DNA from 3 places in the Pseudoalteromonas sp. S327 genome. Region 1 is predicted to be linked to each of the others. Evidence: predicted binding sites of a transcription regulator. Region 1 holds the regulator's gene; each other region holds the start of a gene.

Region 1 (5,908 bases):
GCCCGTCCACTTAGGCAGCCAATAATAAGCCCCCGCCATAATCGAAAATATTGCCCCCGTAACTAACACGTAATGAAAGTGCGCCACCACAAAGTAAGTATCGTGATACTGAAAATCAGCAGGGGTTATAGCCAACATCAGCCCCGAAAAGCCCCCTAAAGTAAACAGCACAATAAAGGCAATACTAAATAGCATGGGCACTTCAAAACTTATTGACCCTCGCCACATAGTGGCTACCCAGTTAAATACTTTTACCCCTGTAGGCACCGATATCAACATGGTCGCGTACATAAAAAATAGCTCGCCAGCAACGGGCATACCGGTCGTAAACATATGATGCGCCCACACTATAAAGCTCAGTAATGCAATAGAGGAGGTTGCGTAAACCATTGAGGCATAACCAAATAGTTTTTTACGTGAGAATGTAGGCACTATGGTCGAAATAATACCAAAGGCGGGTAAAATCATGATGTAAACTTCGGGATGGCCAAAAAACCAAAATATGTGTTGAAACATCACCGGATCGCCGCCGCCTGCCGCATCAAAAAAGCTGGTTCCAAAGTATTTATCGGTGAGCACCATAGTGACCGCTCCGGCCAGTACGGGCATAACAGCAATTAATAAAAATGCGGTTATTAGCCATGTCCATACAAATAATGGTAGCTTCATCCATGTCATGCCTGGGGCACGTAAATTAACAATGGTCACAATTACATTTATTGCGCCCATAATTGAGCTAATCCCCATAATGTGCACTGCAAACACAAACATTGCGGTGTTGTCGTTACTGTACGTTGTTGAAAGCGGCGCATAGAACGTCCAGCCAAATGCGGGGCCGCCTCCAGGCATTAATAACGATGCCAATAAAATTAAAAAAGCGAAGGGTAAAATCCAAAAGCTCCAGTTGTTCATTCTGGGCAGTGCCATATCTGGCGCGCCAATCATGAGCGGTACCATCCAGTTAGCAAGTCCCGTAAAGGCTGGCATTACAGCACCAAACACCATAATTAAACCGTGTACTGTAGTCATTTGGTTAAAAAAGTGTGGGTCTACCAATTGTAATCCTGGCTGAAATAACTCAGCCCGAATAACCATGGCCATTGCACCGCCAATTAAAAACATAGTCAGCGAAAAAATTAAGTACATGCTGCCAATATCTTTATGGTTTGTTGTGTATAACCAACGTTTAAAACCTTTGGCTGGGTGGTGGCCGTGGTGAGCGTCATTGGCGTTAGGTTGTTCTACTATGCTACTCATTAGTTCGCCTCCGCATCAAGTGCTGCCTGAATTTCACTAGGTTGGATGACATCACCCGTTTCATTACCCCACGCATTACGTTTATAGGTAATTACCGCTGCAAGTTGTTTAATTGAGAGCTGCTTTGCAAATGCCTGCATTGCAGTTCCTGGGCGGCCATGAATCACTACATCAATGTGATCTTTTATATCACCCAAAACAATGGGGCTGCCTTTTAACGCAGGAAATACGCCCGGTAACCCCATACCAGTAGGTTGATGACACGCAGCGCAACTTGCCATATACACTTGCTCACCTAGTGTCATTAGCTCTTCTTTAGGAATTGTTGTATCAAGCAATGCTGCATCAGCAAGTGCGGCTTTTTGCTTAGCTTGCTTAGCATCTGCAAGCCATGCGTTAAAGTCCTCTTGCGATTTAGCTTCAACCACCACGGGCATAAAGCCATGATCTTTACCGCACAGCTCTGCACACTGTCCTCGGTAAATACCTTCTTCGTTAATGTTGGTCCACGTTTCGTTGATAAACCCCGGATTGGCATCTTTTTTAACGGCAAAATCGGGTACCCACCAAGAGTGAATAACATCATCAGAGGTCATTAAAAAACGCACCTTTTGATTAATTGGCAGTACTAAAGGTTTATCAACCTCAAGTAAGTAATTAGGGTTTTTATTAGCAAGGTTGGCTATTTCGTCTTGAGGGGTAGATAAAATAGAGTAAAACTCTACGTCTTCGCCCATATATTCATAATGCCACTTCCACTGTGACCCTGTAATTTTAATGGTTAAGTCGGCCTTACTGGCATCTTCCATTGCAATGAGGGTTTTAGTGGCAGGGATTGCCATGGCAATTAAAATAACAAACGGAATGGCAGTCCAAAGAATTTCTACTTTGGTACTTTCATGAAATTGGGCAGGAACTGCCCCTTTAGATTTACGGTGATGAATCAGTGCCCAAAACATTATTGCGAACACTATCACCCCAATCACACAACATATTAAAAATATGGTCATGTGTAGCTGATATACATTATTACTTATATCGGTTACGCCCTTGCGCATATTGTATTGGCTATTAGCCAGCACTTGCTGCGGGAACATAATCAACACAAGCCACAAGGTAGAGGTCAGTTTACCCATGTGACGGCTCCTTTGATGCTATTGCGAATGCAAAGCGAAGAGGCATACGGCTTAAACGCCAATTCGTTATTTTTATTTTTAACCAATCTTATCTTTGATCGGTATCGCTAGGACAACAAAAGGTTTGTGTATATTGTGTGTTCTCATAACTAAAAAGCTGTGAGTTATTGTTAGTCCAGCACATTAATGATTAGCTAAAAAACGTACAACAAGCAAGTTTTAGTATAAAAAACAATCAAGTGATATTTTAAAATTGACTAAATGACGGCGTATTAAATTGTTATTTAACAGCCAAGATACGAGCAAAATTAAGGGATGTAACACGCTTAGGAAGATAAAAGTATGAGTGAAAAAAAGTTTACAGCCTAAATAATTTTAGGGCGCTTTGAGGTGGGGGAAGGTCTGTTTTTAAAACAAAAATGCACACTAAAAAGTGCGCATTTATAGATATTACTTAAAAATAGTTAAAAATTACATCCAGTCGGCATTTCTTATTACGCCAACGGCTAACCCTTCAATATTAAAAGATTCGTTTTCAAGGTCTACCTCTATAGGCGTAAACTCTTCGTTTTCGGCGTGTAATAATACTTTTCGGCCTGCTTTTTCTAGGCGTTTTACGGTCACGTCTTCATCTACTCGTGCAACCACAACTTGGCCGTTCTCTGCTGTTTGAGTACGGTGTACAGCAAGTAAGTCGCCATCCATAATACCTATATCTTTCATACTCATGCCGTTAACACGCAATAAAAAGTCGGCGGCTGGTTTAAACATGAGTGGGTCTATTTTACAGTGACTCTCAACATGTTCTTGCGCCAAAATAGGCGAACCCGCTGCAACTCTACCTATTAATGGTAGCCCTAGTTGCTCAGGCTCTTCTTCTTCAACCAATTGAATACCACGGCTTGCACCTGGTTTCATTTTAATAACACCTTTTTTGGCAAGCGCTTTTAAGTGCTCTTCTGCGGCATTGGCACTTTTAAAACCGAGTGTTTGCGCAATTTCGGCACGTGTAGGAGGCATACCAGTGTCTTTAATAAAAACTTTTATTAGTTCGAGTATTTGAGCTTGGCGTTTAGTTAATGGTCGCATACAACTGGTTTTCCATACAGTACATTTAACTGTGAGTATATACAGTTAAATAAAAATCGCAAATTTAAATTGTGCTTTAAAATAGCTAAATAGACCGCGTCTGGATAAATTTTAGGTAATTACAGACGTTCAGTATTTAAAATGCTATAAATTTACTTTCAATATAAAGGAGTAATTATGAGTATTTGGCATCAACCCATTACATTAGAGCTTTGCAAACAGTTAGATGAGGGAATAAACGGCCAAGGCACGCTAATGAAAACCATGGGCATAGAAATAACCGAAATAGGAGATGATTACCTGGTGGCTACCATGCCCGCAATTCCTGAGCATCATAATCCTATTGGTATGGTACATGGTGGCGCAAATGTGGTACTTGCCGAAACCGTAGCAAGCTACGCCGCTAACTTTGTCGTGGACTTTACAAAATTTTATTGTGTTGGACAGGAAATTAGCGCCAGCCACTTAAAGGCCTCTCGAAATGGCACTTTAACCGCCGTTACTCGTGCATTTCATATTGGTAAGCGCAGTTCTGTATGGGAAATAAAAATAACCAATAGCCGCGGCGAGCTTTGCTGCGTATCAAAAATGACCGCAGCGGTTGTCGAGCGCAAATAATTAACTATGGCTACTTTTCGATAGGGTAAATCGTTATTTCCATCCCAGCGCCAATGGCAGATATACGTAGCAGTGTATCTGCATGTAGAGCTTGGTTAAAACACTTAGGTGACGTGCCCGACTCAAAGCCTATATCAAACGTTCTGCGCGAACAGCTTAGCCACTGCTTAAGCGCATTACGTGAACACGACTCTATTAATTCACATAAGTGGTTGATTGCTTTGTCTGGCGTGGTTATATCACCTGAGGCTTCAATACGCGCCAATTGACGATATTCGTCTTTGTCATAATGCAAAACCATCGCGTTTTTCTTTAAGTCTGCCACTAGGGCGCTAATATCTTGTTTAGACTCAAGCTCTAGATCTACATTTAAAAATTGAATTTCCGACATTGTCTGCTTTTTACCCTCTTATAGTTTCATCGCAAACTTTAACGCAGTTTTACTTTTATACCAAATCAACTAAGCGCTAAACATGGCTTTATTAATAGAAAATACCTGTTTAAACGCCATTGGCACCTAATTTGCCTTATAAAACGGGTTAGGCTAGTTACGCTTAATTTTACCGTTTATGTATAAAGTTATACACACACTGTGTAATTAAACGCTTCAGGAGAGAAATTATGGTAGATCATGGCCCGCAAATTAAAAACGACGATCAGTACGATGCGCTTCGAGATGAAGGAATGAGCAAACAAAAAGCCGCGCGCATTGCTAATAGCAATACTCATAAAACCGCTGTCAAAGGCGGCAAAGCCTCAAAGTATGAGCAGCGCACTAAAAAGCAGCTGTACAATAAAGCTAAAGAGCTCGGCATTAGTGGCCGCTCTAAAATGAGTAAACAAGGGCTAATAAATGCCTTACGTGAGCATTAAACACAGCCTCACTGATTTTTTACCGCTCCTTTTTATTATTTTTATAAAGTTAGAGTAAGCTTATGAATAACTGCGACAAAATGCCGCAGTAAAAGCATGGGCTGCTGTAATACACTAACGCTAAAAATAATAAGAAGCACAAAATGAGAAAACAACTATTTAAACGCGCTCGAAAACTACATAAGTGGCTAGGCTATTTACTTGCCTTACAAATTTTAGCTTGGCTTTTAGGCGGCTTAGTAATGAGCGCGATACCACTTGAATACGTACACGGTAAGCACCTTGCTAAGCGCACACTTACAAACCCATTTACTCAAGCAGACTACCCCACATCACTCGATAATATTACTGCGCAAGTGCCTAACCCCACGCAAATAGTGTTTGAGCACTTTTTAACGACCCCGCTTATTACTGTTATTAATACTGACGAGCAGCAAAGCTTTAATGGTTTAACGGGCCGCCCTTTTCAGCCACCCACTAAAATACAAATTACCGCTAATGCACAAGCGCATTTACTCATCGACGCTAAGCCAATTAGCACTACACTTTTAAAACAAGGCACTCGAGAGGTGGGATACAAAAAAAATGTGTGGCAAGTACAATTTAACGACACCTTTAATACTACGCTGTATTTAAATGCAATTAACGGCAAAGTTATCAGCGTTCGCAGCACACTATGGCGCATATTCGACTTTTTTTGGATGCTACACATAATGGATTACGACGAGCGAGAAGATTTTAACAACCCGCTCCTCATCAGTTTTGCAGCCACCAGCGTACTATTTTGTTTATGCGGTATTATTTTATTAATACAAAACGTTAGGCTAAAAAAACTTACACGTGTTGGTCAATCAAAATAGGGTTGCCGTCTGGGTCTGTAATAATAAAGCTTTTATCACCCACAGGTTCAACCTGGATATGAGCGTTTTGAAAAT
Region 2 (5,908 bases), on a different contig from region 1:
TCTTGCCATGAGGCTAAACGTTGTAAATCAGGCAGTAATAAAAATAAAAGCCCGCCGGCTTTTACGGTGCCGGCTAATGCAGCGAGTTTATCGGGGTAAATGCCACTAAAGCCATCATAAACGGCATGAGGAAACTCTTGCCCAAGTAGTTGATGAGTATGCTCAGGCCAACTGGCATTGGCAAGGCTGCTTGAAAGTAACTTTACATCATCCGAACGGGTTAACGCGCTTAATAGCTCATAGCACCACGTAGGCTGGCCTGTAATAAGCACTAACTGACGATGCTTTGCGCCAGTTAGTTGCTGCGTTAATTGCTCAACACTGCGCTTATACAGCTTGAAGTCGTGCATATGCGGTTACTAACCATTTGCTGCCAAGGTCGTCAAAGTTTACTTGCACACGCGATTGCGCGCCGCTGCCTTCGTAATTAAGTACAGTGCCAATACCAAATTTAGCGTGCAGTACACGTTGGCCTAAGTTAAAACCACTTTCTTCAAATACAGCATGGCTTACTGATGCGCTAAAACGTCCTGCAGCAGGCGGTCGTGATACCTGTGTTTTAATACGAATTTCTTCTACGCAATCTTCGGGTATTTCGCGTAAAAATCGCGATGGGCTATGGTACTTTTCTTGGCCGTATAAACGACGGCTTTCAGCATGGCTTATGTAAAGTTTGTCCATGGCACGGGTCATGCCCACGTAACAAAGGCGGCGTTCTTCTTCTAAGCGCCCTGACTCTTCATTACTTTGCTGCGATGGGAACATGCCTTCTTCAACGCCCACCATAAACACAAGTGGAAACTCTAAGCCCTTAGCAGAGTGAAGAGTCATCATTTGCACCGCGTCTTCGTGTTCATCGGCTTGGCCTTCACCAGACTCAAGTGAGGTGTAGGCTAAAAAGCCTTGTAGTGGTGAGCTAAACTCTTCTTCTTCGGGGAGTTCATACTGATCGCAGGCACTGATAAGCTCTTCTAAGTTTTCTACGCGAGCTCGGCCTTTTTCACCTTTTTCAGCTTGGTACATAGCCATAAGGCCAGAGGTTTGAATAGCGTATTTGGCTTGCTCTTGCAGTGTAAGGTCACTAATTTTGTCTTCTATGTGCTCAACCAGCTCTACAAATTTAGATACTGCACCTGCCGCGCGGCCAGATAAATGCTGTTGTTCAACAATAGCTTTAGCTGCGTACCAAAGAGGCAGAGACTCAGCACGTGCACAATCACGTATATGACTTAATGTTTTATCGCCAATACCGCGCGCAGGGGTGTTAATTACACGCTCAAATGCGGCGTCATCTTGGCGGTTTCCTACCAATCGTAAGTACGATAGCGCATCTTTAATTTCTTGACGTTCGAAGAATCGCATACCACCGTAAATACGGTATTTTAAGCCTTCTTGAAGCATGGCTTCCTCGAGTACACGAGATTGCGCGTTACTACGGTATAAAATAGCGGCGTCTTGCAACGCATTACCAGCATTTAACCAGCTGCGTAGCTTGCTGCTTACAAAGCGGGCTTCGTCTAGCTCGTTAAAGGCGGCATAAATTGATATAGGCTCGCCTTCGTTACCATCGGTCCAAAGGCTTTTACCCATGCGCTCTGAATTATTTTTAATTAGCGCATTAGATGCTTTTAGAATGGTCGCGGTTGAGCGGTAGTTTTGCTCAAGACGAATGGTTTCGGCGTCAAAATCAGTTAAAAAGCGTTTAATGTTTTCTATTTTAGCGCCACGCCAACCGTAAATACTCTGGTCATCGTCGCCTACAATCATAATGCTTTGTGTATCACCAGCAAGTAGCTTTAACCATGCGTATTGAATGGTATTGGTATCTTGGAACTCGTCTACCAGCATGTGGGCAAAGCGCTGCTGGTAATGGCGAAGTAGCGTAGGGTTATTTTTAAGTACTTCGTAGCTACGTAGCAGTATTTCTGCAAAATCGACTAAACCTGCACGGTCACACGCCTCTTGATAGGCAGCATATACACGTAGCATCATTTGCTCGTTTATATCGTAGGCTTGAATATCTTTAGGGCGCAGGGCTTCATCTTTTTTAGCGCTGATGTACCAGCCAAATTGTTTGGCGGGCCATTTTTTGTCATCAATATTCATTGATTTTAATAAGCGCTTGATCATTCTAAGTTGATCGTCAGAGTCTAAAATTTGAAAGGCTTCTGGCAGGTTTGCTTCACGGTGATGAGCGCGCAAAATACGGTGTGATAAACCATGGAATGTACCAATCCACATGCCACCGACAGGGGCTTTTAGGGTTTCTTCAACACGGGTGCGCATTTCTTTAGCGGCTTTATTAGTAAAAGTAACTGCAAAAATACTATAGGCTGATGCTTGCTCAACCTGCATTAACCACGCGATACGATGAACTAAAACACGTGTTTTACCCGAACCAGCACCTGCTAATACCAGCATGTTTTGTAGTGGGGCTGCAACGGCATCGCGTTGTTTGTCATTTAAGCCATCGAGTAATTCAGAAACGTCCATCGTTACGCCTTTTCAATCAATAATGAGGGCAGTATAACAGGTGTTTTTGTTAGGCTAAATAAAATACTGTTTTTATGAACAGCTATTCTAAAAATACTTGTAAAACTAATCGCTTAGTCGCTTTTTTGTACTCTTAAGTAACGATAATTAATAATAAAAATAATCAAATTGACCTATATTTAGTAAAAAATACTAAAGCAGTTATTTAGTAGTAATTTAACTATTTGATTTTTAAGCTTTAATAAATTGGCATAAAGTGTGATAGTAAGTAAATAACTAAAACTTAAAATTAATTAACTACAGAGGTGAGTATGGCTGATCAAGGTTCTGGCGGTAATGTTATTGCAGCGTTGTGTAATATATTTTTTCCTGGTTTAGGGCAATTGGTACAAGGGCGAATTTTAGCCGCTATCTTTTTTGCGCTAGCTATTATAATTAGTTACGCACTTATTTATGTATTAGTAGGCTTCGTACTCGTACCTATTATTTATTTATGGTCGATTATAGATGCTGCACGTTTTAGATCGCGAAGTTAGCTTTTATGTCACCTATTTAATAGCGCCCATTGGCGCTATTTTGCGTTTTAGGGTCGGTGTTTAAGGCTATTTATGGGTATAATTAGTGCATTAGCGTTTTAAAAGTAAAAATTATGGAATATCAATTTATACGTGACCCTATTAGTGGGCTGCGCATTAAAATAAGCAGCGAGCATGCCCTAATTGGCCGCTGGTTAAACGAAGAAATTGGCAAAGAAAAAGTCGCGATGGTACAAGCACTTATTAGCTCGGTAAAAACAAGTTACGAGCCAATAACGTTAAAAGGCCAAGAGATAGACTTAATACTCTCTAAAGACGAAGCCTTATTTGAAGCCCATGCTCTACACCAAGACAGCGAAGATTTAGTCGCCTATCAAGATGATGACTTAATGCTTGAAGAAAATGGCCTAGTGAGTGGTTGTGGCTTTGAAGATTTTATAGATTTAATAGAGTCGTGGGCTGAGTTTAGTGGCTCGCGTTAAATGTTTAAAAGGCCAATCTAGTTGGCCTTTTTTGTAATATCAATTGTGTTAAGTTATTAGGCATTTATAGCGCTCTATTTAGCACCCTAGAATGGTTAAATATTTAAGTCGATTGGTATAACTACAGATTATTGATTTTCTATTGATTTAACGCCAGCTAATAATAGCTCCTCTGTTAAACGTACTTTGTAATTAGGGTTTGCGTATTGAAAATACACAACGCCGTTTTTATCAATTACAAATACAGCCGGTACAGGTAAGGCAACGTTTACCTTGCCTTGGGCATCAACAAAGTTAACACCGCGCTTATTGCGATAGGTAGCGGCTGTTTTATCATCTAAAAAATAAGCTAAACCTAAGGCTTTTGCTAGGGTTAGGCTATCATCTGAAAGCAGTAAATAATTTGGCGAGCTTATTTTACTTTGGGCTAGTTTTTCCGGGCTATCTGGCGATACTGCAATAATTTGCGCGTTTAAATTAGCGAGTTGCTGCTCAATTTCTTGTATATTAGCCAGTTGCTTTGAGCAATAAGGACACCAACCTCCGCGGTAAATAATAAGCACCGTTGTTTTTTCAGCAAAGCGCTTTTGTAACTCTACATTATTACCATGTTGATCTTTGAGCGTTATATTAGGCACGCTTAAGCCAGGTAATAATGGTGATACTTGCTCAGGGGCTGCAGCAATTCCTTCTGTACTTGCTTGCGCATTCGTTACTAAAAAAGCAGCCATTGCAATAGTCGCCAAGGTGTGCAGTAACACTTTACTCATCATTATTTCCTGCCCTGTTTTTATGTGCTGTTTATAATAGATCAAAAATGCACTTTTTATTATTTGCCTGTATCATAAGCGTAATTTAAAAGCTCAAGTGGAAACGATATGTCAGCCAACTTAAATAAGCTAGTAGTAATGCTAGAAATGCAAAATGCCATGAACACTAAAGTTCATGATCAATGGTTTAGCCAAGGCTTTGAGTGGTACAGAGCCATTTGGGTAGAGTGTGCAGAAATGCTAGATCATTACGGTTGGAAGTGGTGGAAAAAACAAACCCCAGACACCGAGCAAGTCATTCTAGAATTGGTTGATATATTTCATTTTGGTTTGTCGTTAAGAATTGACGGAACAACCTCTTACGAAGAGTTAGCTAAGCAGCTAGAACAAGAACTTAGCGCACCACAGGCCGCAGATGACTTTAAACAAACTCTTGAAATATTAGCAGCTTCAGCAGTTGCAAATAAAACCTTTAACGCGGCCGCGTTTGCAGGGTGTATGGCGCAAATAGGGATGGATATTGACGATTTATACCGCGGTTACGTAGGTAAAAACACGTTAAACTTTTTCCGCCAAGATCATGGCTACAAAGATGGCAGCTACATCAAAGTATGGAATGGCCAAGAAGATAACGAGCATTTAGTCGAAGTCGTTAAAAGCCTTGATACCGAACATGCCGACTTTGCAAAGTTAGTATATCAAGGCCTAGTGGCGCGTTACCCGCAACAATAATCTAGCTGCTAGATTATGTTTCTGTAGTCGGTTACGTTTAAGTAATCGGCTATTACATTATGTGGTTGCTGGCTATCTGGGTTGGCCACCGCAAGTAAATGTTCAATGCCGTATTCTCGGGCAGCATTTAAAACTGGCACACTATCATCAACAAACAAAGTGCGCTGCTTATTAAACCCTAAGTCTTTTTGTACTTGATGCCATAAACTTTGCTGCTCTTTACTCACTCCGTATTGATGAGTAGACACCACGCCATCTAAATAATTATCTATCGCGGTATGTTCAAATTTAAGCATGACGTTTTCTGGGTGGGCGTTAGTTAAAAGAATTAGCTCTTTACCTGCTTTTTTTAACTCTGTTAAAAAGTGGGGCACATCTTCGCGTACTTTTATTAAGTGCTGGGTTTGGCGTTTTAATTCCATTATCGGTAAATTGAGTTGCTCTTGCCAATAATCTAAGCAATACCACTGTATTTGACCACTTACCGCTTGATAGCGTTTGTGCATATCGGCTTTTGCTTCATCAAGGGTAATATTGCGAGTGAGCGCAAGTTGCTCTGGTACAACGTTAAGCCAAAAGTGACTATCGAAATGTAAATCGAGTAATGTTCCGTCCATATCGAGTAAAACGGTATCGATTTTTGACCAATTTAGCATGGGCTTTTCCTTGTGAAAAGTTTATGATTAAGCACAACTGCCATGATAGCAAAATAACGCCAATGACACAGAAAAAGCACCCAACTCCGCCTCAAATTATTAGTAACAATGTAGTTGCTAAAAGCCGTTTATTTACTGTTGAATCGTTAGAGCTTAAGTTTTCTAATGACGAAGAGCGCCAGTATGAGCGCATACGTGGCGGTGGCCGCGGGGCTGTAATGATTGTACCAATAACTGCA
Region 3 (5,908 bases), on a different contig from region 1:
GCATTGCGTGCTGAAAAAGTAGGTTTTGTATTTCAATCTTTTATGTTGGTACAAAGCTTAACCGCACTTGAAAACGTGATGCTGCCGGCAGAGCTTGCTGGCGAAAGCGATGCTAAAGAGCAAGCTCTAGCCCTATTAGAAAAAGTGGGACTGAGCCATCGTATTGATCATTACCCATCGCAACTCTCTGGTGGTGAGCAGCAACGTGTAGCCATTGCCCGTGCTTTTATTGGCACACCTAAAATTTTATTTGCCGATGAGCCCTCTGCAAATTTAGACAGTAAAAACGGCAAAATGGTGGAGTCATTATTATTTGATTTAAACCAGCAGCACGGCACAACGCTAATTTTAGTAACTCACGATGAAGCACTTGCGCAAAAGTGCCAGCATATTGTACAAATTGAAGCGGGCTGCTTAGTTAAAAACTCAAAAGAGGACGTAGCGAATGTGGGCTAAGTTAGCACTTAAATTATTTGCGCGTGAATTTCGCCGCGGCGAACTAACGGTAATTAGTGCCGCCATTGCGCTGGCGGTATTAACGGTGCTCACACTGTCTATGGTCACTGAGCGAATAGCACAAAGCATAGCGCAAAAAAGTAGCGCGTTTATCGCCGCAGATAGAGTACTGGCAAGCGCCCATGAGCTAGATACGGCGTTTATTAGCAAAGCCAAACAAGAAAACTTACAAACTGCGCAAATGATCTACTTTGATACCATGTTATTTGCCAACGACGAGATGCAATTTACCTCGGTAAAAGCGGCGTCTAACGAATACCCGTTAAAAGGCGAGTTAAAAGTAAAATCATCATTGCTTGGCGAAACACAAGTAGCGCAGGGCGGCCCAAAGCCTGGCAATGTGTGGCTAAGTGAATCGGTTTTTTACAGCTTAAATATTGATATTGGCAGCCAAGTAGAGCTAGGCGCAGCAGTATTTAATGTAGAAAAAGTGGTGGTTGAAGAGCCAGATGCGCCGTTTAATGTATTTTCGAGCAGCCGCAGAGTGCTTATAAATATTGCTGATGTAGCAAAAACTGAGGTTATTCAACCTGGCAGCCGAGTAAATTATCGCCAACTCTATGCAGGCGATGAATCAGATATAACCCGGTTTTATGAATGGTTAAAGCCGCAAATGGCTGAAAACCAACGTTGGTATGGTGTAAAAGATAGGCAGTCGCCCATATCAAATAGCTTAAACCGTGCAGAAAGCTTTTTATTACTGGCCGGTTTGCTGGGCATTATTTTGGCTACGGTTGCTATTGCTGTGTCGGCAAAGCGTTATTGTGAGCGCCAATACGACCCCGTAGCAATGATGAAAACACTTGGCGGAAGCCGTGCATTAATTCGTAAAATATATTTTATGCACTTACTCATGGTGTGTGCTTTAGCGGTTATTGTGGGTTTAGCCATAGGCTACGGTTTACAAGAAATAGCCACTGGTTATTTAGCAAAAAGCATGGATATGAGCTTACCTGCCGCCGGGTTTAAACCTTGGCTGGTGGCCATTAGCACAGGCGTTATATGTGCAGTTATGTTCTCTATTAAGCCACTACTTGATTTATTTGATATTCCACCGCTTAGAGTATTGCGCCGTAATTTAGGCGACAGACTAGCCGTAAGCCGTGTGCATTTAGGTTTAAGCGCGCTTACGGTGTTTTTATTAATGTGGTTATTTAGTAACAACATTAAAATAACGCTTATTTTATTTGTCTCTACGCTTGCTTTGATTGCGGTTTTATTTGTTATTTCAAAATTAATATTTGGCGGAGGTCGTAAATTAGGCTTAAAACCGAGCAACAGTTGGTCGTTAGCTATTGCTTCTATACAAAAACGTGCCAACGTAAATGCGGTGCAGCTTATTAGCTTTTCATTGGCGATAAAATTGCTATTGTTTTTGATTGTGCTTAAAAATGACATGATCTCAGATTGGCAGTCTCAATTACCCGCCGATGCGCCTAATGCATTTTTAGTTAATATTACGCAAAACGAACTTGAGCCTGTAAATAATTATCTAGCAGAGAACGATATTTTAGTTTCGGATTTTTATCCAACCATTCGTGGGCGTGTAAATGCGGTAAATGGCGAGCTTGTTGCGCGTAAAGTGTCGTTGCAAGATAACGAGAAAAAAGATGAAGAAGCGCGTTCAGGCATTGGCCGTGAGCTTAATCTAACCTGGCTTGATAATGTACCAGCCCAAAACGAAATTGTGCAAGGGCAGTGGTTTGGCGAAGGCGCAGTGGGTGAGGCATCGGTTGAGGAGTCCATGCTGGAGCGCCTAGACGTAGAAATAGGCGACACCTTAACATTTTTAATTGGTGCGCAATCATTTGACGCCAAAATTACCAGTGTGCGTAAAGTAAATTGGGCGACGCTAAAACCTAACTTTTTTATTATTTTAAGCCCCGACGTGCTAAAAGATTTTCCGGCAACGTATATTTCATCTGTACGTATAGAGCCAGAGCAAAAGAAAGCGTTTAGCCAGTTACTGCGCACTTATCCAACCATTACCGCCATCGATGTAGATAACTTTGTTAAGCAAATACAATCAACCATTGAGCAGGTGTCGTTAGCTATTGGCTTTGTGCTTGCTATTGTGGTTTTGTGTGGTGCATTAGTGCTTATATCTCAGGTGCAAGCGAGTCTTGGCGAGCGAATGCAAGAAATAGTAATACTGCGAACGTTAGGCGCCAAAGGGCGGTTAATAAAAAATGCGACGCTTTATGAGTTTTTGCTATTAGGTGGCTTAGCCGGGTTTGTAGCTGCATTATTTAGTGATGTAGCCTTGCTGATTGTTCAGCAGCAAATGTTTGACTTAGCCGGTAAATTGCACCCAGCAATTTGGCTAATAGGGCCTGTGTCGGGCGGGGTGTTTGTAGCCGCGCTTGGCTACTTTATGATTGCCCGTAAACTTAAACAAAATACCCAAGGCTTAGTACGTGCTTTAGCCTAAGCTATACTTTTAACGCTAAACGCCCGCACTAAGTTGCGGGCGTTTTTGTTTTTACTCGCCACTGGTAATTTATACAGTGCTCTGGCATTATTACCGTTATTGAAAAATAACAATAATGAGTGTGCTGTTTGGCCATTATTTTAGGGATAGACCCAGGTTCGCGTTTAACCGGTTATGGTGTGGTTGCGCATCAAGGCGCTAAATTTACCTATTTAGGAAGCGGGTGCATTAAATTAGCCGAGCATGAGTTCCCCATACGATTAAAAATGATCTACCAAGGGATCACGCAAATAATAGAGCAGTTCTCCCCCGAAACCTTTGCCATAGAAAAAGTATTTATGGCGCATAACCCGGATGCCGCGCTAAAACTTGGCCAAGCCCGAGGAGCCGCCATAGTGGGAGCCTCTATGGCCGACTTACCCGTATTTGAATACTCAGCACGGCAAATTAAACAAGCCGTGGTAGGCAATGGCGGCGCCGATAAATCGCAAGTGCAACACATGGTAAAAAATATTTTAAAATTACCTGGCACACCGCAAGCCGATGCGGCCGATGCGCTTGCTATTGCAATTTGCCATGCGCACTCAGAACAAAATTTAATAAAACTAGCGGGTAGCGCAAGCAAAACCGTTAGAGGACGTTTAAGGAAATAAATATGATTGGCCGTTTAAATGGCATTTTAGTTGAAAAGCAGCCGCCCGAAATTTTATTAGAAGTAAGCGGCGTAGGCTACGAAGTACAAATGCCCATGACCTGTTTTTACGACTTACCCAGTATTGGCGAAAACGCCATAGTGTACACGCACTTTGTAGTACGCGAAGACGCACAACTATTATTTGGCTTTAATAATAAAACCGAGCGCGCGCTTTTTAGAGAACTATTAAAAGCAAATGGTGTGGGCCCTAAACTAGGCTTAGCTATTTTGTCGGGCATGTCGGCGCAGCAATTTGTTAGTTGCGTAAACAACGAAGATGCCACAACATTGGTTAAATTACCGGGTGTGGGTAAAAAAACCGCTGAGCGTTTAGTGCTAGAAATGAAAGACCGCTTAAAAGATTGGGGTAACGATTTATTTACGCCATTTAGCGATAATGCCGTTATAGAGCCTCCTAGCGATGCAACAATTGCCAATAATGCTGCAGACGATGCCGTATCGGCACTTGTTGCGCTTGGTTATAAATTGCCACAGGCGCAAAAAGCAGTAAAATCGGTAAGTAAACCCGATATGTCTACTGAGGTTCTTATTAAAGAATCTTTAAAATCAATGTTGTGAGTAACCTATGATTGAAGCTGATCGTTTAATTGACGCGAGCGAAAAAACCAACGAAGACACCATAGACCGCGCAATAAGGCCCAAGCTTTTAGCCGACTACAAAGGTCAGCCGCATGTTAAGCAGCAAATGGAAATATTTATAGAGGCAGCGCGCAGCCGCGGTGAAGCGCTCGATCATCTATTAATATTTGGCCCGCCGGGCTTAGGTAAAACCACGCTTGCTAATATTGTTGCCAATGAGCTTAATGTAAGTATTAAAACCACTTCAGGCCCAGTACTTGAAAAAGCCGGCGATCTTGCTGCATTGCTTACCAACCTTGAAGAAGGCGACGTGCTGTTTATTGATGAAATACACAGACTCAGCCCACAAGTTGAAGAAATACTTTACCCCGCAATGGAAGATTACCAACTCGATATTATGATTGGTGAAGGCCCCGCTGCACGCTCTATTAAATTAGACTTACCGCCGTTTACGCTTATTGGCGCGACAACACGCGCAGGCTCACTTACCTCACCACTTAGAGACCGTTTTGGTATAGTGCAGCGCTTAGAGTTTTACTCGGTAGCTGACTTATCGCATATAGTGGGGCGCTCTGCACATTACCTAGATTTACAAATGTGCGACGATGGCGCTACCGAAATTGCAAAACGCTCACGAGGCACACCGCGTATAGCTAACCGCTTATTGCGCCGTGTGCGCGATTACACGCAAGTAAAATCAGATGGTACAGTAAATGCCTCCGTTGCTGAGCTTGCCCTTGATATGATTGACGTAGATAAAAGCGGGTTTGATTACATGGACCGTAAATACTTACTTGCCATTATCGAAAAATTTATGGGTGGGCCTGTAGGGCTAGATAATTTAGCCGCCGCCATAGGCGAAGAAAAAGAAACCATTGAAGATGTAATAGAGCCGTTTTTAATTCAACAAGGTTTTATACAGCGCACACCGCGCGGGCGAATTGTGTCAGACAATGCGTATCATCACTTTGGTTTACTCCCAAAACAAGATTAACCCCTCTTTAGCCTGTTACAGTAAATGTAGCGGGCTACTTCCTCTGTTAAATGTAATATCAATTTGCAATAACACTTAATCATTTTGCGAGGCAAACGTGTCGCTACCTGCGTTAAAAACTCTCATTTACGACTGTATGCAGAAGGTATAGCAGTGCAGGAGCAATTGCCAAGAACAACGAAATAGCGAATTTTTTGCCTAGCTATCAACACGTTTTTCAAGCCTCAACATAGCTCACTTAATTAAGAAAATTAGTATAGTTTTTTAAAACTTACTCAGCTTTCATCCACTTTGTTGCAAATGTAACCAATAAATTAAAATCGTTTTGTAATTCACTTAACGTTAAGACTGGCGTGGCTATGCTGCGTACCATTAAAACCAGTTAGCTTTAAAACAGTAGCAACATAAGAGATTAGACGTGGCGCTAATTGTGTTAATAAGTTTTACCTTGTTATAAACATGCTTGTTATCTGAAAGTAGATAATTTAAAGATACAAACGGGTAAAAAAAGATAGTAAATACACCGTTGGTAAATAAACAGATTGTGTAATTTATACTTATTGCATGCCAAGTTGACGGTAAAATTTAGGTAAAAAAAAGCCCGCATATAATGCGGGCAAACAACAAGTTGAAGGAAGTAATCCAGGGAACTACGTTTTACTTAATCAGGTTT

What was found. Region 1 encodes LexA, which represses DNA repair genes until DNA is damaged. Its sites were predicted from a motif close to TACTGTATNNNNATACAGTA; they were not measured.
Region 2: a site for LexA is predicted at 2,558-2,577, ahead of uvrD (DNA helicase II). Genes of this name have one in related genera too.
Region 3: a site for LexA is predicted at 3,007-3,026, ahead of ruvC (crossover junction endodeoxyribonuclease RuvC). Genes of this name have one in related genera too.

What each region holds. Positions count from the first base shown of each region.
Region 1 covers NZ_PNDP01000047.1:31,211-37,118, reverse strand. The annotation lists gene ctaD (cytochrome c oxidase subunit I) at 1-1,257, opposite strand, end outside; gene coxB (cytochrome c oxidase subunit II) at 1,257-2,393, opposite strand; gene lexA (transcriptional repressor LexA) at 2,865-3,482, opposite strand; gene CWB60_RS15005 (PaaI family thioesterase) at 3,660-4,100, shown strand; gene CWB60_RS15000 (hypothetical protein) at 4,111-4,491, opposite strand; gene CWB60_RS14995 (DUF7218 family protein) at 4,722-4,973, shown strand; gene CWB60_RS14990 (hypothetical protein) at 5,117-5,833, shown strand; gene CWB60_RS14985 (VOC family protein) at 5,808-5,908, opposite strand, start outside.
Region 2 covers NZ_PNDP01000051.1:1,391-7,298, reverse strand. The annotation lists gene CWB60_RS15745 (tRNA(Met) cytidine acetyltransferase TmcA domain-containing protein) at 1-350, opposite strand, end outside; gene uvrD (DNA helicase II) at 328-2,493, opposite strand; gene CWB60_RS15735 (hypothetical protein) at 2,805-3,029, shown strand; gene CWB60_RS15730 (YacL family protein) at 3,143-3,511, shown strand; gene CWB60_RS15725 (peroxiredoxin-like family protein) at 3,640-4,284, opposite strand; gene CWB60_RS15720 (dUTP diphosphatase) at 4,390-5,013, shown strand; gene yrfG (GMP/IMP nucleotidase) at 5,022-5,669, opposite strand; gene nudE (ADP compounds hydrolase NudE) at 5,732-5,908, shown strand, end outside.
Region 3 covers NZ_PNDP01000046.1:29,276-35,183, forward strand. The annotation lists gene CWB60_RS14775 (ABC transporter ATP-binding protein) at 1-456, shown strand, start outside; gene CWB60_RS14780 (ABC transporter permease) at 446-2,947, shown strand; gene ruvC (crossover junction endodeoxyribonuclease RuvC) at 3,076-3,600, shown strand; gene ruvA (Holliday junction branch migration protein RuvA) at 3,603-4,220, shown strand; gene ruvB (Holliday junction branch migration DNA helicase RuvB) at 4,228-5,235, shown strand.